DNA from 3 places in the Ochrobactrum sp. EDr1-4 genome. Region 1 is predicted to be linked to each of the others. Evidence: riboswitches for the same ligand, from Rfam matches in the RefSeq annotation. Region 1 holds a riboswitch; each other region holds the start of a gene.
The links. A riboswitch is a leader RNA that binds a small molecule or an ion and turns the genes downstream of it on or off. The one in region 1 is predicted to bind cobalamin.

Region 1 (5,485 bases):
TGCTAGTTCACGGGCGCGTGCGAGAGCCGCGTCAGCAAAGTCGTTCCACTCTTCTTCATAACGTTCGATGAAGGTAGGGCTGTCGGTAAATCCACCCGGGAGGCCGGAAAGCGAATAGGGTGCAGTCACAGTGAGGACAGTCACTTTGCTGCCCATGGCTTTTGCCGTGTCAAATCCATGAACAAGACCGCGTTCCGCAAACTCTGAACCATCGGTAGTGACCAGTATATTCTTATACATCGTGCCCTCGCTTTGACTTTATGCAACTTTAAAGTAGTTACTCAGACGATCATAACAAACCGTATATGTCGTTGATATAAAATAGAATAGGGCTTCGATAATCCATGCCACTTGATTGCGATACATTTCATGCGAGCTGGGTTGCGACTGTTCTTAATCTGGATTGGCCATCGAGAGCTTCTACACAGATTGAAAATGATTCCGAACGCGTGAAGCGCCAGAAGCAAGAGCTGGTGCGCATGTTTGATGAGGCAACCGAACATGGCATCAATGCTGTTATTTTTCAGGTTTCGCCTGCTGCGGACGCCTTTTATAAATCAGATTATCTGCCGTGGTCGTCTTATCTGACAGGCACGCTTGGAAAAGATCCGGGCTTTGACCCGTTGCGCTTTGCGATTTCGGAAGCACATAAGCGCGGTATTGAGCTTCATGCATGGCTTAATCCCTACCGGGTTTCGATGGATGTGCGGCCTGCGACACGCAAAGAGCTGAAGGGCTCTTCCAATGATTCCCCGCCGAGCGTCTATAAGACCAATCCGGAATGGGTGGGTATTTCAGCGGATCGTTATGTCCTTGATCCAGGCATTCCGGCTGTGCGCCAATGGGTGAGTAATATCACTGCCGAAGTGGTTCAGAAATACGATGTCGATGGTATCCAGTTCGACGATTATTTCTATTATGAAACCCAAGGCTCGCCGCTCAAGGATGACAAAACCTATAAGCGTTTTGGGACAAAGTTCTCCAGTAAGTATGACTGGCGACGCTACAATACTTATACGCTGGTGCAGGAAATTTCAGACCGGATCAAGGCGATCAAACCGCATGTTCAGTTTGGCATTAGCCCGGGCGGTGTCTGGCGCAATCAGGCGGATGATCCGCGTGGCTCTGCGACGCGTGCGGGCAAAACTAATTATGATGGCGACTTCGCTGATACGCGCGCTTGGGTGAAGGATGGTCTCATCGACTATATAGCGCCGCAGGTTTACTGGTCGTCCGGGCGCAAAGATGTGCCCTATGGTCCGATTGTCAGATGGTGGGCGGATACTGTGCGCGGTTCGAAGACCGATCTCTATATCGGTATGGCGCTATATCGGGCTGGTAGTTCTTCGAAGTCTGAACCCGAGTGGCTTGAGGGAAATGGCGTCGATGAAATTAAGCGCCAGCTTGATCTCAACAACGCAATACCAGAGGTAAAAGGCAGCATTCTTTTCCGCCAAGGATTTCTGTCTGATCCCAAACTTAAAAGCGTTTCTGCATATTTGAAAAAAAGATGGGGCAAGTGCAGCCCGCAAAAATAGCGGGTGAGATCGCATATATTTATTATCTAATTGATTTAAATCAAAGAAAGCATCTGCCTGCTGGTGCTAGTGATTGATCGTTGTCAGGTTCCACCAGAACTGACGGCCCGGGATGTCGAGGCCCAACCTAAAGCGACATCCCGGCTAAGAATTTCTCATTCAAGGATCTGTCGAGCGCACCAGCGCGATCTTTTTTTGCAGTGTTGCCCTGATCGACAGTCAGCGGGTGCTGTCAACATTGCCCTCCATCTCTCTCAATCAGCACCCGCGAAAACTCCTTTTCAAAATACCTTGTGCTTCAATAGCTTCTGAATGTTTGCTGCCAATGTGATTCAGAGGGGCATTATGTTGCAGTTGATAATCTGCGATCCGCTTGCTATCGCTCGCCCTAGGATACGGTTCTGCCCGCAAGGGTGGATGAAAAGGGAACACGGTGAGGCTTATTTGAAGAGCTGAGACCGAGACTGCCCCCGCAACTGTGACCGGAGAGTCGTCCTCCCATGATCGTTATCGCGATCATAGCCACTGAACATTCGCGTTCGGGAAGGCGGAGGATTGATGAAGACCCGGAAGTCAGGAGACCTGCCGCATCCAGTCACCCATGGCTGACACGAGGGGTGTCCAGTCGCGGCCGTCCGTAGCGGTGACATTGTGAAATGTTGCCGTGGGACAAAGACGGGGCGTTTACGCCCTGATTTCTGACACCTGCGGTGAAGCAACGCTTGCGCGCAGGAAGTAGACTAATGCATATTCTCCGACTATCGGCCTATCTCGCATCCACTATTTTGGTGGTTATGCCGCTTGATGCCTTTTCCCAGACGAACACTAACGCTCAGGATGGCCTTGTGCTCGATACGATTGTCGTCACGCCGCTTCGTCGCGCGACGTCGTTGCAGCGCTCCACATCGTCCGTCACGGTGATTGACAGCCAAGAGATAGGTCGTTCAGCAGCGCCTGATCTGCAATCACTGCTTCAATATTACCCCGGTATCTCGATCACCACCAATGGCGGGCAGGGGTCCTCTTCCAATCTCCATATTCGCGGTATGTCGTCGAAACAGACCGTTGTTTTAGTCAATGGCGTACGAACTGCATCAGCGACGACTGGCGCAACATCGCTTGCCAATATTCCACTCAGTTCAATTGATCGTATTGAAATCGCCAAAGGTGCACATTCCTCGCAATATGGTGCGGATGCGATGGGCGGTGTGATCAATATCATCACCAAGCAGGGCGGTGCCTGCGGTGAGCGTTCTTTCTGTGGCAGCGTTACAACGGGCGTCACGCATCCATGGGGTGGCTATGCGTCTGCGTCTCTGCAAGGCCAGAGCAAAGACGGCATTGATTATGCGTTTGGTGCGGCGGTAACAGGTACGCAAGGTTATAATTTCAAACAGCCGGGAACATTCGGTTATGAACCGGATCGTGATGGATTTCTGCAAGGCTCGTTCAATTTCTCCCTTGCAAAGGATTTCGACTGGGGCCGCATTTATACGGATGGTCTGTTGAGCCGCGGGCGCAACCAATATGACGCAACAGCACCGTCTTTTAACGAAGCTTACACGACCGCTTTCAATGGAAAAATTGGCACGCGTATTGATCATACGGACGACTGGTCTTCGACGATTGAACTCAGTTCAGGGCTGGATCACAGTCGGAACTTCCGTAAGAACGTTAGTGGTTCTGATCTGTTTGAAACCAAGCGCTACGGACTCTTTGCTTCGACTGAAAAGCAATTTGAAACAGGCAGCGTCTCTCATGTGGTGACGGGTGGGGTTGAGGCCTATCGTGAGGAGGTGAATGCCACGACGGTCTATGCGGAAACCAGTCGCGATTTGGCGGCAGTGTTCGGACAATATTCGCTGGAATATGATGCGCTGCGCTTTGATGGCGGCGTGCGTTATGATCACAACGAGCAGTTTGGCGACGTTGTGACTTATAATGCCGGAGCGAGCTATGAGATATTGCCTGATTTGGTGCTGCGCTCGTCATTTGGCACAGGCTTTCGTGCGCCGACCTTCAATGAGCTTTATTATCCCGGTTATGCAAATCCTGATCTGCAACCAGAAAAATCCCGTTCTTATGAAGTGGGTCTTAACTGGCAGGCAACAGATAAAACCAGCCTCGATATGGCTTTTTACCAGACGTGGTTGCGCGATGCGATCATGAGCACAGCGCCTTCTTATCTGCCCTATAATGTTGCGCGAGCAAAGATCACCGGCTTTGAAGCCACGCTGTCTCATCGCTTTAACGAGAGGTGGGGTGTGAAAGGCTCTATTGATCTGAAGCGTCCGATTGATGAAGACAGTGATAATGATCTGGCTTATCGCGAACGGGTCAAAGCAACGGCAGAAGTTAGCTACAAGCCGGTCGACAAACTCGATCTGACTGCGCGGCTGCTTTATGGCGGTTCACGTTTCACAAATGCTGCCAACACCAATAAGCTTGATCCCTATGTAACGGCAGATTTCATTGCGCTTTATGACATCGATGCGCAGTCTCAACTTAAGCTGTCGGTCGAGAATATTTTCAACAAGGATTATCAGACAACGTCTGGCTATATTGCGCCCGGGCGCACCATAAATATTGGGCTAACGCGGAATTTCTGATTGCAGATGATGTGGGCGCGTAGACAGACAGTTATGAAGAATCTGAGGCTTTGTCTTCTGGCAGGCCTGTTTCTCGCTGGCTTTCATTCTGCATTCGCAGAAGAACGCCCTCAACGTGTCGTGTCGATGAATGTCTGCACGGATCAGCTTGCAATATTGCTGTCTGATCCCGCGCAATTGCAATCGGTGTCCTATCTCTCGCGTGATCCTCTTTTGTCAGTGATGAGTGAGAAGGCAAAGGGATTGCCCGTTAATCATGGGCAGGCGGAGGAAGTTTTTCTCATGAAGCCCGATCTGGTGTTGGCAGGTACATTCTCTTCGCGTGCAACAGTTGGGCTTTTGCGTGATTTGGGCGTGCGGGTTGAGGAGTTCGCGCCTGCACGATCATTTCAGGATATCAAAACGCATATGAAGCGGCTGGGGGAATTGTTGGGACGCCAAGAAGAAGCTGCACGTCAGATTGCTGCAATGGATGCGGATTTATTGTCGATCAGAAGGCCTGATCGCAAGCCAACTGTGGCGCTTTATTATGCCAATAGCTATACGGCGGGGCGCGGGACGTTGATTGATGAAGCGATCCGTCTGGCGGGGCTTGATAATATCGCCGACAAGGCAGGCGTTCGTGGTTCCGCGATGTTGCCATTGGAAATGCTGGTCATGGAGAAGCCTGATATTCTGGTTCGAGGGTCACGCGGGCGACCGCCGGCACTGGCTTTTGAGAATTTCGAGCATCCGGCATTGCGTGCTCTTGAAGGCCATACGCGGATGGTGGCACTCAACGATAATCTGACAGTATGTGGTGGGCCATTCAGTGTTGAGGCTGTTGCAAAGCTCGCGGAGGCCGCGCGTGACTGAAACCGGGCGTTTTTATCTCCTGCTTGTTGCTCTGGGTTTGCTGGTTCTCGCGCTCTTTGCACTTTCTCTGCTGGTTGGTCCTGCATCGATCAGTGTGGGTGAGAGTATTCGGGCACTTTTTACCGGGCAGGGCGATGTGATTGTGTTGGTCATGCGTGAGATACGTCTTCCACGTGCAATCCTTGCCTTGTTGATCGGTGCGTCGCTTGGGCTTTCAGGCGCGGCCCTTCAGGGCTATTTGCGCAATCCTTTGGCTGAACCGGGACTTCTTGGGGTGAGCTCCTCCGCATCCCTTGGTGCAGTGATCGCAATCTATACCGGGCTTTCGCAGGTTTTCCCGCTGGCTCTGCCATTGCTGGCGCTGGTCGGTGCGTTTTTGTCAGTCTTTCTGGTAAAGGCTCTCGCAGGGCGTCACGCCGGAACGCTGACGGTTATCCTCGCAGGTGTTGCCGTCACCAGTCTTGCAGGGGCCATGACGGCACT
Region 2 (5,485 bases), on a different contig from region 1:
ATGCCGGAAGCCCACAAGGATCACATCCTTGCCCAGCATGAGCAGGATCAGCACGCCAGCATTGAGCGCAATGGCCAGTAACGGGTTTTGAACCGGCGCGCTTTTAACATTGACGATGGAATTCATCAGATGGCCGGAGGCCTCCGCCACCCAAACCGTCGTCTTGCTGATAAAGGCGGTGAAGATGAAAATCGCAGCCGTTAACGCCCAGGCTTCTTTCCAGCGATCCGACACCCAATAGGCGCGCATCAGACCCCAAAATGACGTCATTTGAGACATGGCAGTGCGATGCCCTGCGTTCAGGGATTGCTGTTTTATCTGCCGGAATGCCTTCAATTCGTAACCACCTTGTCGATAACGCAATGTAACATATTGCAACAAACTGTGGTTAACGAAGTGTTAATAGTCAACGCATTCCGCGATCACGTTTCGGTGGTGAAACTGAAACATTTTTTAAACTGTTGAATTGTTTTAGCGAATTGGAATGGCATAGTTGTGGTTATTGAACGATCTGATGCTGTTGTGACCCCAAAAGCACGGTAATCGGCTCAACAATTCTCGCAAAAACGATGGGCGCTAATGGATTCGTTTTTAAACAGCCCATTCTACATCGGTGGTAAAGGCAATGGTCAGCCAGCGATCGGGGCCTTCACCGCCAAGCGCGTTGCCAATTTCATCACGCAGGGCATCCCATTCCTCAAGCTTCTTTGCTGGCAGGTCACGGGGTACTATGAAATAGAGTTCCATTTGCTTGCCTCGGCCCACTTTTGCGACATAGGCGCGATAGGATTTAAAGCCGTGTCGTTCGACTACTTGCCGCGCCACGGTATCAACGTGTTCCTTCAGATCGAGGGGTGTGACGAGCAGCATATCGGCCAATGCCTGTTTGATCGTTCCGATTGGCATCGGAATAATCACGATACAAACCAGCGCGAGAACCGCTGGATCAATATAAGGCGTTAGCCAGTCAAGATGAGTGCCCTGGATTGCATAGCCCACCGTGAAGGCGATGAGGAGTGCAGCAGTAATGCCGCCGGACATGATCCATGCCTTGGCATCAAGTGCTATAAAATCTGACTTGAGTTTGCGGTTGGCTCGCGTCTCCAGCCACGCCATGCCAAGGCAGGCGATCAGTGCAACCACTGCATAAAAAATCGCATAGCTGAATTCGAGATCGCGCCCGCCATCCATCAAGCTGCCAATCGCATTGATAAGGGCGTAAATCGCCACGCCGGTTAGCATAATACCATTGAGGCCGAGGACCATTGGCTCCAGATGCCAGAAACCCATGGTGAATCGATCACGCAATTTACCGCTTGGCGGTTCAGCAAGCGCAGACAAGGTAATTAGTCGAGCAACCATAAGCGCAAGTCCGCTCATCGCAGCATCTGCCAGCATATAAACACCGTCAAAAACAATTGAAAATGATCCTGACAAAAGGCCAAAGGCGACGCCAAAACCGGCAATAAAAATTGTAACTGCTATTGATGTTTTTAAAATAGATTGTTCACTATGCAATTTTTACTCCAAATTGATTTGTAATAAAGGCAGTCAAAAGGCGGAATGGATCGCGCTTGCCCATATTGAGCTCTAATTTATCGGAATATTATTGAAGAGGCAATTTCTGGCTTTTTATATTTAGGCACTCGATAGTGTTCTTAGATGTGGATGAACCATGCGGCGTCCAGACATGGTGTGCGTTAGCCGCTATGAATCGGTTCGACTCGCTTGCTCGCGCATTGGTGAATGCCCTCCCGCGTTATCCCTGCTATTCACAGGCAAGCCTCAATTTAGCCAAGATTAAATAAATTTGATCCGTCTATCCGTTGACGAGTTTTTAACTTCAGATACTATATCTTGTGTTCAAGGTTCTTGCGATTCGTGAGAATTGAAAGCGAAGATGGGAATACGGTGCGTTATATCCATGATGGATGTGGCTAAGCCGTAGCTGCCCCCGCAACTGTAAGCGGTTAGCCGATGTCCGAATGCCACTGGGTTAAACCGGGAAGGTGGGCAAAGGCGCTAAGCCGTGAGCCAGGAGACCTGCCTTGAACAAGAACGTCAACGGGCGGGGTGTCAGTTGGTGCGTAATAGGATTTTGGCATAGTTTTGCCGTGTCTTTTGCCGCTCCGAATATCCCCTCCAAGCTTCGGGGTGAAAAGCATGTCGATTGATTTAAAGCCGAGTAGTTCCGGTCCGCCCGGTACGGGTTAGTTTACAGGACACGCGCTCTTAAGAGTGTTTTGCCCCGCAGTTTTTGTATTTGTCGCACGCATTTCGCAATGCGTGAATGTTTTTTGCGTGTTCGTTCGCGTAAAGCGCAGCCAGTAAAATCTCATTTTCAAGCGTGATCCGGTGCAATGCGGCCTCGGATTGCTGTTGAAAATCCCTTATCCCCAGTGAGGAAAAAATGAACGTCACCGTCTATAGCAAGCCAGCCTGCGTCCAGTGCACTGCCACCACCCGCGCACTTGATCGTCAGGGCATTGAATATGCTGTCATCGATATTTCCGCAGACAGCGACGCATATGATCTGGTTCAGGGTCTTGGCTATCGTCAGGTGCCGGTTGTTGTTGCTGGTGAAGCCCACTGGGCTGGTTTCCGCCCGGATATGATCAGCTCGCTCGCCTAATCCCAATCGCTGTTAGGGTTTGTGATGGGCCAGATTGTCTATTTTTCCAGCCGTTCGGAGAACACGCATCGCTTCGTGATGCGTCTTGGGATGCGCTCAAAGCGTATTCCGCTGGAAAGCCATGAAGACGATGCTGATCTGTTGCGGGTGAACGAGCCTTATGTGCTCGTGACCCCAACCTATGGCGGCGGTGGCGCGAAAGGCGCTGTTCCCAAGCCGGTCATCCGCTTTCTTAACGATGCGGATAACCGATCCCTCATTCGCGGTGTTATTGCCGCTGGGAACAGCAATTTCGGCGAAGGCTTTGGCCTTGCAGGCAAAATAATTTCGGAAAAATGTCAGGTTCCATACCTCTATCGCTTTGAGCTTTTGGGAACGGACGAAGACCTTGGCAATGTTAAAGACGGGATGGAACGATTTTGGACACGGCAGACACAACCTTGACCCGTGAGCGCGAGACGGTCGCTGCTTCGGAAAAGCATGCGTCATCCTCAGCGACCAGCACCGCAACGAGCGCTGCATCAGGAAGCAAGCCATCAAAGCTCGCTGAAACTTCGCTGGATTATCATGCGCTAAACGCCATGCTGAACCTCTATGATGATGACGGCAAGATTCAGCTGCATCGTGACCGGCAGGCGGCCCAGCAATATTTCCTTCAGCACGTCAATCAGAACACCGTGTTCTTCCATAACCTGCGTGAAAAGCTCGATTATCTGGTAACAGAAGGCTATTACGAGCGGGAAGTGCTGGACCAGTATTCCTTCAATTTCGTGCGCGATCTTTTTGATCATGCCTATGACAAGAAATTCCGCTTTCCGACCTTCCTTGGCGCTTTCAAATATTACACCAGCTATACGCTGAAAACCTTCGACGGTAAGCGCTATCTCGAGCGCTACGAAGATCGCGTTTGCATGGTGGCTTTGGCTCTTGCCCGCGGTAACGAGCAGCACGCACGCGAAATGGTCGATGAGATCATTTCGGGCCGTTATCAGCCAGCAACACCGACCTTCCTCAATGCTGGCAAAAAGCAGCGCGGCGAACTGGTCTCGTGCTTTCTGTTGCGCGTTGAAGACAACATGGAATCGATTGGTCGCTCAATCAATTCCGCGCTCCAGCTTTCAAAGCGCGGCGGCGGCGTGGCACTGAGCCTGACCAATATTCGTGAATCCGGTGCGCCTATCAAGCAAATCCAGAACCAGTCTTCCGGCATTATTCCGGTGATGAAGCTTCTGGAAGATTCATTCTCCTATGCCAATCAGCTTGGTGCGCGTCAGGGCGCGGGCGCGGTTTATCTGCACGCCCATCACCCGGATATTATGCGCTTCCTCGATACCAAGCGTGAAAATGCCGACGAAAAAATCCGCATCAAGACACTGTCGCTTGGTGTTGTGATCCCGGACATTACGTTCGAGCTCGCGAAGAACGACGAGGATATGTACCTGTTCTCGCCTTATGACGTTGAACGCGTCTATGGCGTGCCGATGACCGAGATTTCGATCACTGAAAAATACCGTGAAATGGTCGATAACGGTCGTATCCGCAAGAAGAAGATCAACGCGCGTGATTTCTTCCAGGTGCTGGCGGAAATCCAGTTTGAGTCCGGCTATCCTTACATCATGTTTGAAGATACGGTGAACCGCGCCAATCCGATTGATGGCCGCATCACCATGAGCAATCTCTGCTCAGAAATTCTTCAGGTCAGTGAAGCCAGCATCTTCAACGAAGATCTGTCTTATGAGTATCTCGGCAAGGACATTTCCTGCAATCTCGGCTCGCTCAATATTGCAGCTGCGATGGATAGCCCGGATTTCGGCAAGACGATTGAAACCTCGATCCGTGCACTGACGGCTGTTGCCAACATGAGCCATATCGGTTCGGTTCCTTCGGTTGCGCGCGGCAATGATGAAAGCCATGCCATCGGCCTCGGCCAGATGAACCTGCACGGATACCTCGCTCGTGAGCGCATCTATTATGGTTCAGAAGAAGGTGTCGATTTCACCAATATCTATTTCTACACGGTGGCTTATCACGCTGTCCGCGCTTCCAATCTTTTGGCAGTAGAGCAGGGCAGTTCGTTCAAGGGGTTTGAGAAGTCGAAATATGCGACCGGCGAATATTTTGACAAATATACCGATCAGACTTGGGAGCCTGCAACAGACCGCGTTCGTGAGATGTTCGAGACCGCTGGTATTTCGATCCCGACGCAAGAAGATTGGCAGGCGTTGAAAAAGGCTGTGATGGAAGGTGGGCTCTATAATCAGAACCTGCAAGCCGTGCCGCCAACAGGTTCGATCTCCTACATCAACCACTCGACCTCTTCGATCCACCCGATTGTTTCCAAGATCGAAATCCGTAAAGAAGGCAAGATTGGCCGCGTTTATTACCCGGCTGCCTTCATGACGAATGATAATCTGGAATATTATCAGGATGCCTATGAGATTGGTCCGGAAAAGATCATCGACACTTATGCAGCGGCAACGCAGCACGTCGATCAGGGTCTGTCGCTGACACTGTTCTTCCGTGATACCGCGACGACACGCGATATCAATAAGGCGCAGATTTACGCGTGGAAAAAGGGCATCAAGACGATTTATTACATCCGCCTGCGCCAGATGGCGCTCGAAGGTACGCAGGTTGAAGGCTGCGTATCCTGCGCTCTCTAGGATCGCGAATATTCAGGCTCTGGCAGCCTGCAAATGACGTCGTTCTGCAAGCCGGTGCTCACGTACTTTATGTACGCTGCGCTCCGGTTCTCGAACCCCACCATTTTCGGCATGCCACAGCCAGAATCTCACGCTGATCCCAACCAAGGTAGAGACAAATGAATATGCAGTTTAAAAAAGACAATACCAA
Region 3 (5,485 bases), on a different contig from region 1:
GGTTGAGAAACTGGAAAGCAACATCCGCGATGTGGCTATTTTGCCTGCGTCCTAATTTCAGGAATGGGCCGGTTTCAAATCGGCCCTTTTCCATTTTTTTCCTCATCGATAATCTGATGCTCCACTTGAGCCGCGATAAAGCTCAAATCTATTTTTCTCCCCGCAAGCTTTTCAATGGCCGCTACGACTAGATCTTGTGCAACATGGTCAGATTTGTGTCCCATACCCTTGATCACCAAAAGCTCTGATCGTGCTATGTCTTTGGCGAGTTGTCGGGCATGCACATCAGGCGATACAATATCATCGGTGTCACCCGTGATTATAATTGTTGGAGCAGCGATCCGTTTGTATTGTTCATGAGCAGTTTCAGCCCAGTCACATAATGCGCCGAGTTCTCGCGCATTATGTCGGAAGGCGCGGGGCCGCAATGCTTGCCATGCCTTTGTCCAGCACGTGTATCCGGTTGGATATTCATTCGGCGTGAAGACCGATTTCATTGCTGTTCTTAGACTTAATAGCCCAATTGTTGGCGCAACCAACAAACTGAACAAGGCTCCAATTATAGGAGCTTTTGCCAGATTATTATACCATGATATGCCGCCAACCCACGGGTAGACAGCTGGTGATAGGAAAATTAAACCTCCTACGAGTTTGGGATAACGAACAGCCAAAGCGGCTGTGACCGCTCCACCGTAAGAGTGGCCTATGAGGATTGCATTGTCGATTCCGCGTCTCTGCATGAGTGTGGCTATCGCATCGGCCTGAGCGTCGGGGCGAATATTATCGACGGGTCCTTCTTCGGATCGCCCGTGACCGGGCCGGTCTACAAAAAGCATCTGAATATCGTCAAAGCGCTTATTATGAAATGTGTAAAGAGGATCAAGAAGGCTGGTACTCGCTCCATGAATGAATAGCGCCGTATTCCCCGCCGCTAAAGATTTGGAGGAGATAAGAATGCTGTTTAGTCGAAAACCTCCCACATCAAAAGAAATTGCATTCTCCTGTATGTTCATCGTCATCCTCAAAACATGCGTAACCGGACGCATTTTAGTGTCTCCGGCCGGACAGGCTATCCGGTCGGAGCCGTTTATTCACATTGAAACCTGTTACATTTTAGGTAACAGCACCTTATCAATAACGTGTATTACTCCGTTTGACTGTTTTACGTCTGCTATTGTTACGTGAGCAACTGTTCCGTTTTCATCGGTAAGCGTAATCTTGCCCATCGCCTCTTTGGCCTTTAGAACGCAGCCGCCCACTGTTTTGATGTCGTGTGTTCCCATATCGTCGGCTATCATTTTAGTGATATTCTTTGACATCGCGGCGGCGGCAACAACGTGACAGGTGAGTATCTTCGTCAACTTGTCTTTGTTTTCGGGCTTCAGAAGAGTATCGACTGTTCCTTCTGGTAAGGCAGCGAAAGCTTCATTGGTTGGCGCGAAAACTGTAAAGGGGCCTTTTCCTTTGAGCGTATCTACCAGACCTGCAGCTTTAACGGCAGCGACGAGCGTTGTATGATCCTTGGAATTCATTGCATTGTCGACAATGGTTTTGTTGTCATACATTGCTGCTCCGCCGACGTTCGGATTTTCAGCAAATGCCGCGGTAGAGATCACGGAAAAAATAGCGGCGACTGTGAGTGCCTGTTTCGAAAAACGCATCATTTCATTCTCCTCCCTAAACCCGGACTTTTACCGGACCACCCACATTATTGAGGGCATGTCGAAATACGAATTTGCCAGTGGATCAGATCAGTCTTCAGAATAATAATATTCCGTCGTGACTATAGTGCCACGAGGAACATCCGCATTAGTTGGGAAATTTGAATAGGACGTGAAGCGAAATAACGTCCGCTTGTCCGTGTTAATAAGTGTCATATTATGACAATGTGAAAGCGTCGCATTCGCTGTTCATTGAGAAGCCTTTTAATAACTGCATTGGTTGGACGCGTCCTATGGTATTGCAGAGAGGAACGGCAGTTGTTTATAGATATGATTGATCGACAACGGACGGTATTTTCTAACTTCTGTTGTTGCCAATCATTATCGGGATCAGTTCTTGACTGACACTCATTCAGGCCCAGCCTCATTTTGAAGTGATGCAGATTTAATTTCTAAATCGTTTCTTTACAGATCATACGTCCTAAAAAGCAGAATATAAGATTTGGTTATGAAGTCATGCATGCCCATGGATTGATGCGCCGAATGAACAGAGCTTAATACCTTTCCCATCTGAGGAAGGAAATTCCATGCACGATTCAACACGATGTGTTCATCACTCCGAAGTTTCGCACGAAGGCTTCAAAAATTTGGCCGTGCCGACTTACAGGGCTTCGACAATCGTCTATCCAGACGCGAAATCTTTCCGGCAAAAAATGGCCGCTGATCTGGCTGAGGCCATTGCGATTTGATTGAGGGGTGGGTTTGATAGATCATCCGGCTCACGATTTGTTATTGCTGTATTAAAGCTTAGCTGGTTGCATGGAGTCCCGACCCTGCTCGCGGCGATGCTTATTGGTGTCGCGAAGAGAGTAAACGCAGCCACTATATTCCTGTTGGTAGAATTCTTCGCGTTTGGAAATCTCAATCGTTCGGGCAGAACGGCCGCCCTTACGCCAGTTATATTCCCAATAGGACAGTTCTTCGTAAAGTGCTGCGGCTCGTTTACCGCAATCGTTTATCTGCGCCATGTTCTTCCAACGTGAAATGCCGAGCGATGAAGTCATGATCGGAAATCCATTCTCATGGGCATAAAGAGCGGTCCGTTCAAAGCGCATGTTAAAGCACATAGTGCAGCGGACGCCGCGTTCCGGCTCCCATTCCATCCCCTTCGCACGGGCGAAGCAATTGTCCTTCATAATCGGCATCAATGAATGCAACGCCGTGTTTTTCGGCAAAACGGATGTTTTCGTCCTTGCGCAGTAGGTATTCTCGCTATGGATGGATGTTGGGGTGTAAAAGAAAATCGCATAATTGATGCCAGACGCGAGCCTCGCTTCCATCACTCCGCCGGAGCAGGGCGCGCAACACGAATGCAGGAGCACTTTTTTTCTCCGCCAGGCGGGATTAATTCGGGCATTTGAATTTCCATAATCGTGACACACCTCCGAGCCGACCGCAAAGATGCAAACCGATGAATGAACAAGGCTCCGTACGAAAAAATGTACGAAGCCGGTATCACCGTTACGGAGAAGCCGCTCCTGACACGCCGCCCGCGGTCAGAACAGGTGGACGATCCAGGCAGATTTTCTGACTTGCGGTTTTTTGCTTCCCCCGTCCTTCGCGGCGTGCATAGCGCCAGTGGCATATCGGGTGCGCTTGCCGCCTACAGTTGCGGGGGGCAGTTCCGGATTTGGTTGGCCCGACCGGATTCCCTTTTACCCGGAGTTTCCTCCGGCACCTGTATCGTGGTGAAAAACATGACAAGTACCAGCTTCTGTCAAACTCAAACGATACGCCATGCCATTTCGCGATGACTAGATAGGAATGCGTCCTGCATTTTAATCCTTGATCTTTGGCTCGGGCCATCAAAATGAGGTGTGTGCTGTTTCACAGCCTTCCTGGGCTGAGAAGACTGTGGGGAAAGCACCTGAAGCAAGTGGAGCAATTTCGCATCAGGTATCGGCAATCTTTTGCCTTCCGCTTAAAGACATAAACATTTCTTTATATGATCTTGACATGGCGGGCCTGATGCGGGACTATAGTTTTGCCTAGGTTCTCCGGTTGTCGCTCTGACACGCCGGGGCTAAGAGGGAAGTCGGTGCCCTGTTATTCGGGAAAGCCGGCGCTGCCCCCGCAACTGTAAGCGGTAAGCTGTTGTCCACTGTGTCACTGGGGTTCGACCTGGGAAGACGGACTATGGCGATAACCCGTGAGCCAGGAGACCTGCCTTAGCAAAATAACGTCCACGGGCGGGGTGTCCCGGTGTGCCGTAGCGAAGACCGCTTAGGGGTCTGTATTGCTATGCGTTCGCTTACCCATGCCCCCAACATATTGGGGTGAGCTATGTCTCAAGCCGTAATTCCAGTCGCCGCAAGCGGCGAGCCATTTGTCGACTGTCAGCAGAGGACGCGGCATCACGACTTCACTTTTCGTCTTAAAAGCCAGCTTTTTGATGAACACTATCATCCTTCAGACAATACGCGTATCACGACAAACTTTGCTAATTTGGCCAGAGGGGAGAACCGCCGGGAGAACCTTCGTAACGCTTTGAGAATGGTTGACAATCGTTTCAACGCTCTGGCGTTTTGGGACAATCCCGAAGGCAATCGTTATTCTGTGGAGCTTGAGATTATCTCGGTTGAAATGAACATCGATGCAGAAGGTAATAAAAATACTTTTCCTCTGATTGAAATTTTAAAAGCCAATATCTTTGATCAAATGACGGGTGAACGTATTGACGGTATCGTCGGTAATAATTTCTCTTCGTACGTTCGGGATTACGATTTCAGCGTAGTTCTGCCGGCTTATAACAAGGATCGCGCCACCTTCAGCATTCCGGCTGACTTCGGTGATCTGCATGGAAAACTTTTCAAGTCTTTCCTTAACTCGGATGCTTATAAAGAGAGTTTTCGTAAGCCACCTGTCATTTGCTTGAGTGCATCCAGCAGTAAAACATATCATCGGACGGGCAATTTCCATCCGATTTTGGGCGCTGAATATCAGCAAAATGAATTGTCTTTGACAGATCTATATTTTCAGAAAATGGGGTTGCATGTCCGCTTCTTCATGCCGCCGAATAGTGTTGCGCCTTTTGCCTTCTATTTTGTCGGTGATCTTCTCGATGATTATACCAATCTCGAGCTCATCAGCACGATTAGCACGATGGAATCGTTTCAAAAGATCTACCGACCAGAGATTTATAACGCGAATTCAATAGCTGGCGTCTGTTATCAGCCTAGCCTGAAGCATGAGGACTATTCGCTGACGCGCATCGACTACGATCGTGACGAGCGTAGTCGGCTTGCTGTCGAGCAGGGAAAGTTTGCTGAGAAGCACTTCATGACACCGTACAAGACCGTCCTTGAGCAATGGTCTGCCAATTACACCCGTTGATGAGCCAAAAGATAAGGTAGCCTATCATGAAAAGACTATTGCCCACGTCTACCGCTGGCAGTTTGCCAAAGCCTTCCTGGCTTGCAGAACCGGAAAAACTTTGGTCACCCTGGAAGTTACAAGGTGAGGAATTAATCGCAGGTAAGCAGGATGCTCTGCGCTTGTCCTTAGACGATCAGCGACACGCAGGTATCGATATCGTCAGTGACGGGGAACAAACGCGCCAGCATTTTGTCACGACGTTTATCGAGCATCTCGACGGTGTTGACTTTGAAAAGCGTGAAACAGTCAGAATCCGCAACCGCTATGATGCGAGTGTGCCGACAGTCGTTGGTGCTGTATCCCGCCCGAAGCCAGTTTTTGTCGAAGACGCCAAGTTTTTACGTCAGCAGACCCAGAAGCCAATCAAATGGGCCTTGCCTGGTCCCATG

Region 2: it holds a riboswitch for cobalamin, as region 1 does, so the genes downstream of both, nrdH (glutaredoxin-like protein NrdH) here and ACOZHT_RS13055 (TonB-dependent receptor domain-containing protein) in region 1, are expected to answer to the same signal.
Region 3: it holds a riboswitch for cobalamin, as region 1 does, so the genes downstream of both, ACOZHT_RS23655 (DUF1852 domain-containing protein) here and ACOZHT_RS13055 (TonB-dependent receptor domain-containing protein) in region 1, are expected to answer to the same signal.

The regions. Positions count from the first base shown of each region.
Region 1 covers NZ_JBLZOF010000003.1:408,179-413,663, reverse strand. Annotated here, with positions in the region: gene ACOZHT_RS13065 (universal stress protein) at 1-240, opposite strand, end outside; gene ACOZHT_RS13060 (glycoside hydrolase family 10 protein) at 345-1,538, shown strand; cobalamin riboswitch at 1,918-2,142, shown strand; gene ACOZHT_RS13055 (TonB-dependent receptor domain-containing protein) at 2,282-4,147, shown strand; gene ACOZHT_RS13050 (ABC transporter substrate-binding protein) at 4,181-5,002, shown strand; gene ACOZHT_RS13045 (iron ABC transporter permease) at 4,995-5,485, shown strand, end outside.
Region 2 covers NZ_JBLZOF010000002.1:906,804-912,288, forward strand. Annotated here, with positions in the region: gene ACOZHT_RS10525 (ABC transporter ATP-binding protein/permease) at 1-279, opposite strand, end outside; gene ACOZHT_RS10530 (cation diffusion facilitator family transporter) at 592-1,518, opposite strand; cobalamin riboswitch at 1,850-2,065, shown strand; gene nrdH (glutaredoxin-like protein NrdH) at 2,411-2,632, shown strand; gene nrdI (class Ib ribonucleoside-diphosphate reductase assembly flavoprotein NrdI) at 2,657-3,076, shown strand; gene nrdE (class 1b ribonucleoside-diphosphate reductase subunit alpha) at 3,190-5,295, shown strand; gene nrdF (class 1b ribonucleoside-diphosphate reductase subunit beta) at 5,454-5,485, shown strand, end outside.
Region 3 covers NZ_JBLZOF010000016.1:43,982-49,466, reverse strand. Annotated here, with positions in the region: gene ACOZHT_RS23680 (DUF4394 domain-containing protein) at 1-55, shown strand, start outside; gene ACOZHT_RS23675 (alpha/beta fold hydrolase) at 75-1,046, opposite strand; gene ACOZHT_RS23670 (fasciclin domain-containing protein) at 1,107-1,664, opposite strand; gene ACOZHT_RS23665 (hypothetical protein) at 2,249-2,410, shown strand; gene ACOZHT_RS23660 (epoxyqueuosine reductase QueH) at 2,462-3,001, opposite strand; cobalamin riboswitch at 3,222-3,418, opposite strand; cobalamin riboswitch at 3,695-3,906, shown strand; gene ACOZHT_RS23655 (DUF1852 domain-containing protein) at 4,005-5,054, shown strand; gene ACOZHT_RS23650 (methionine synthase) at 5,081-5,485, shown strand, end outside.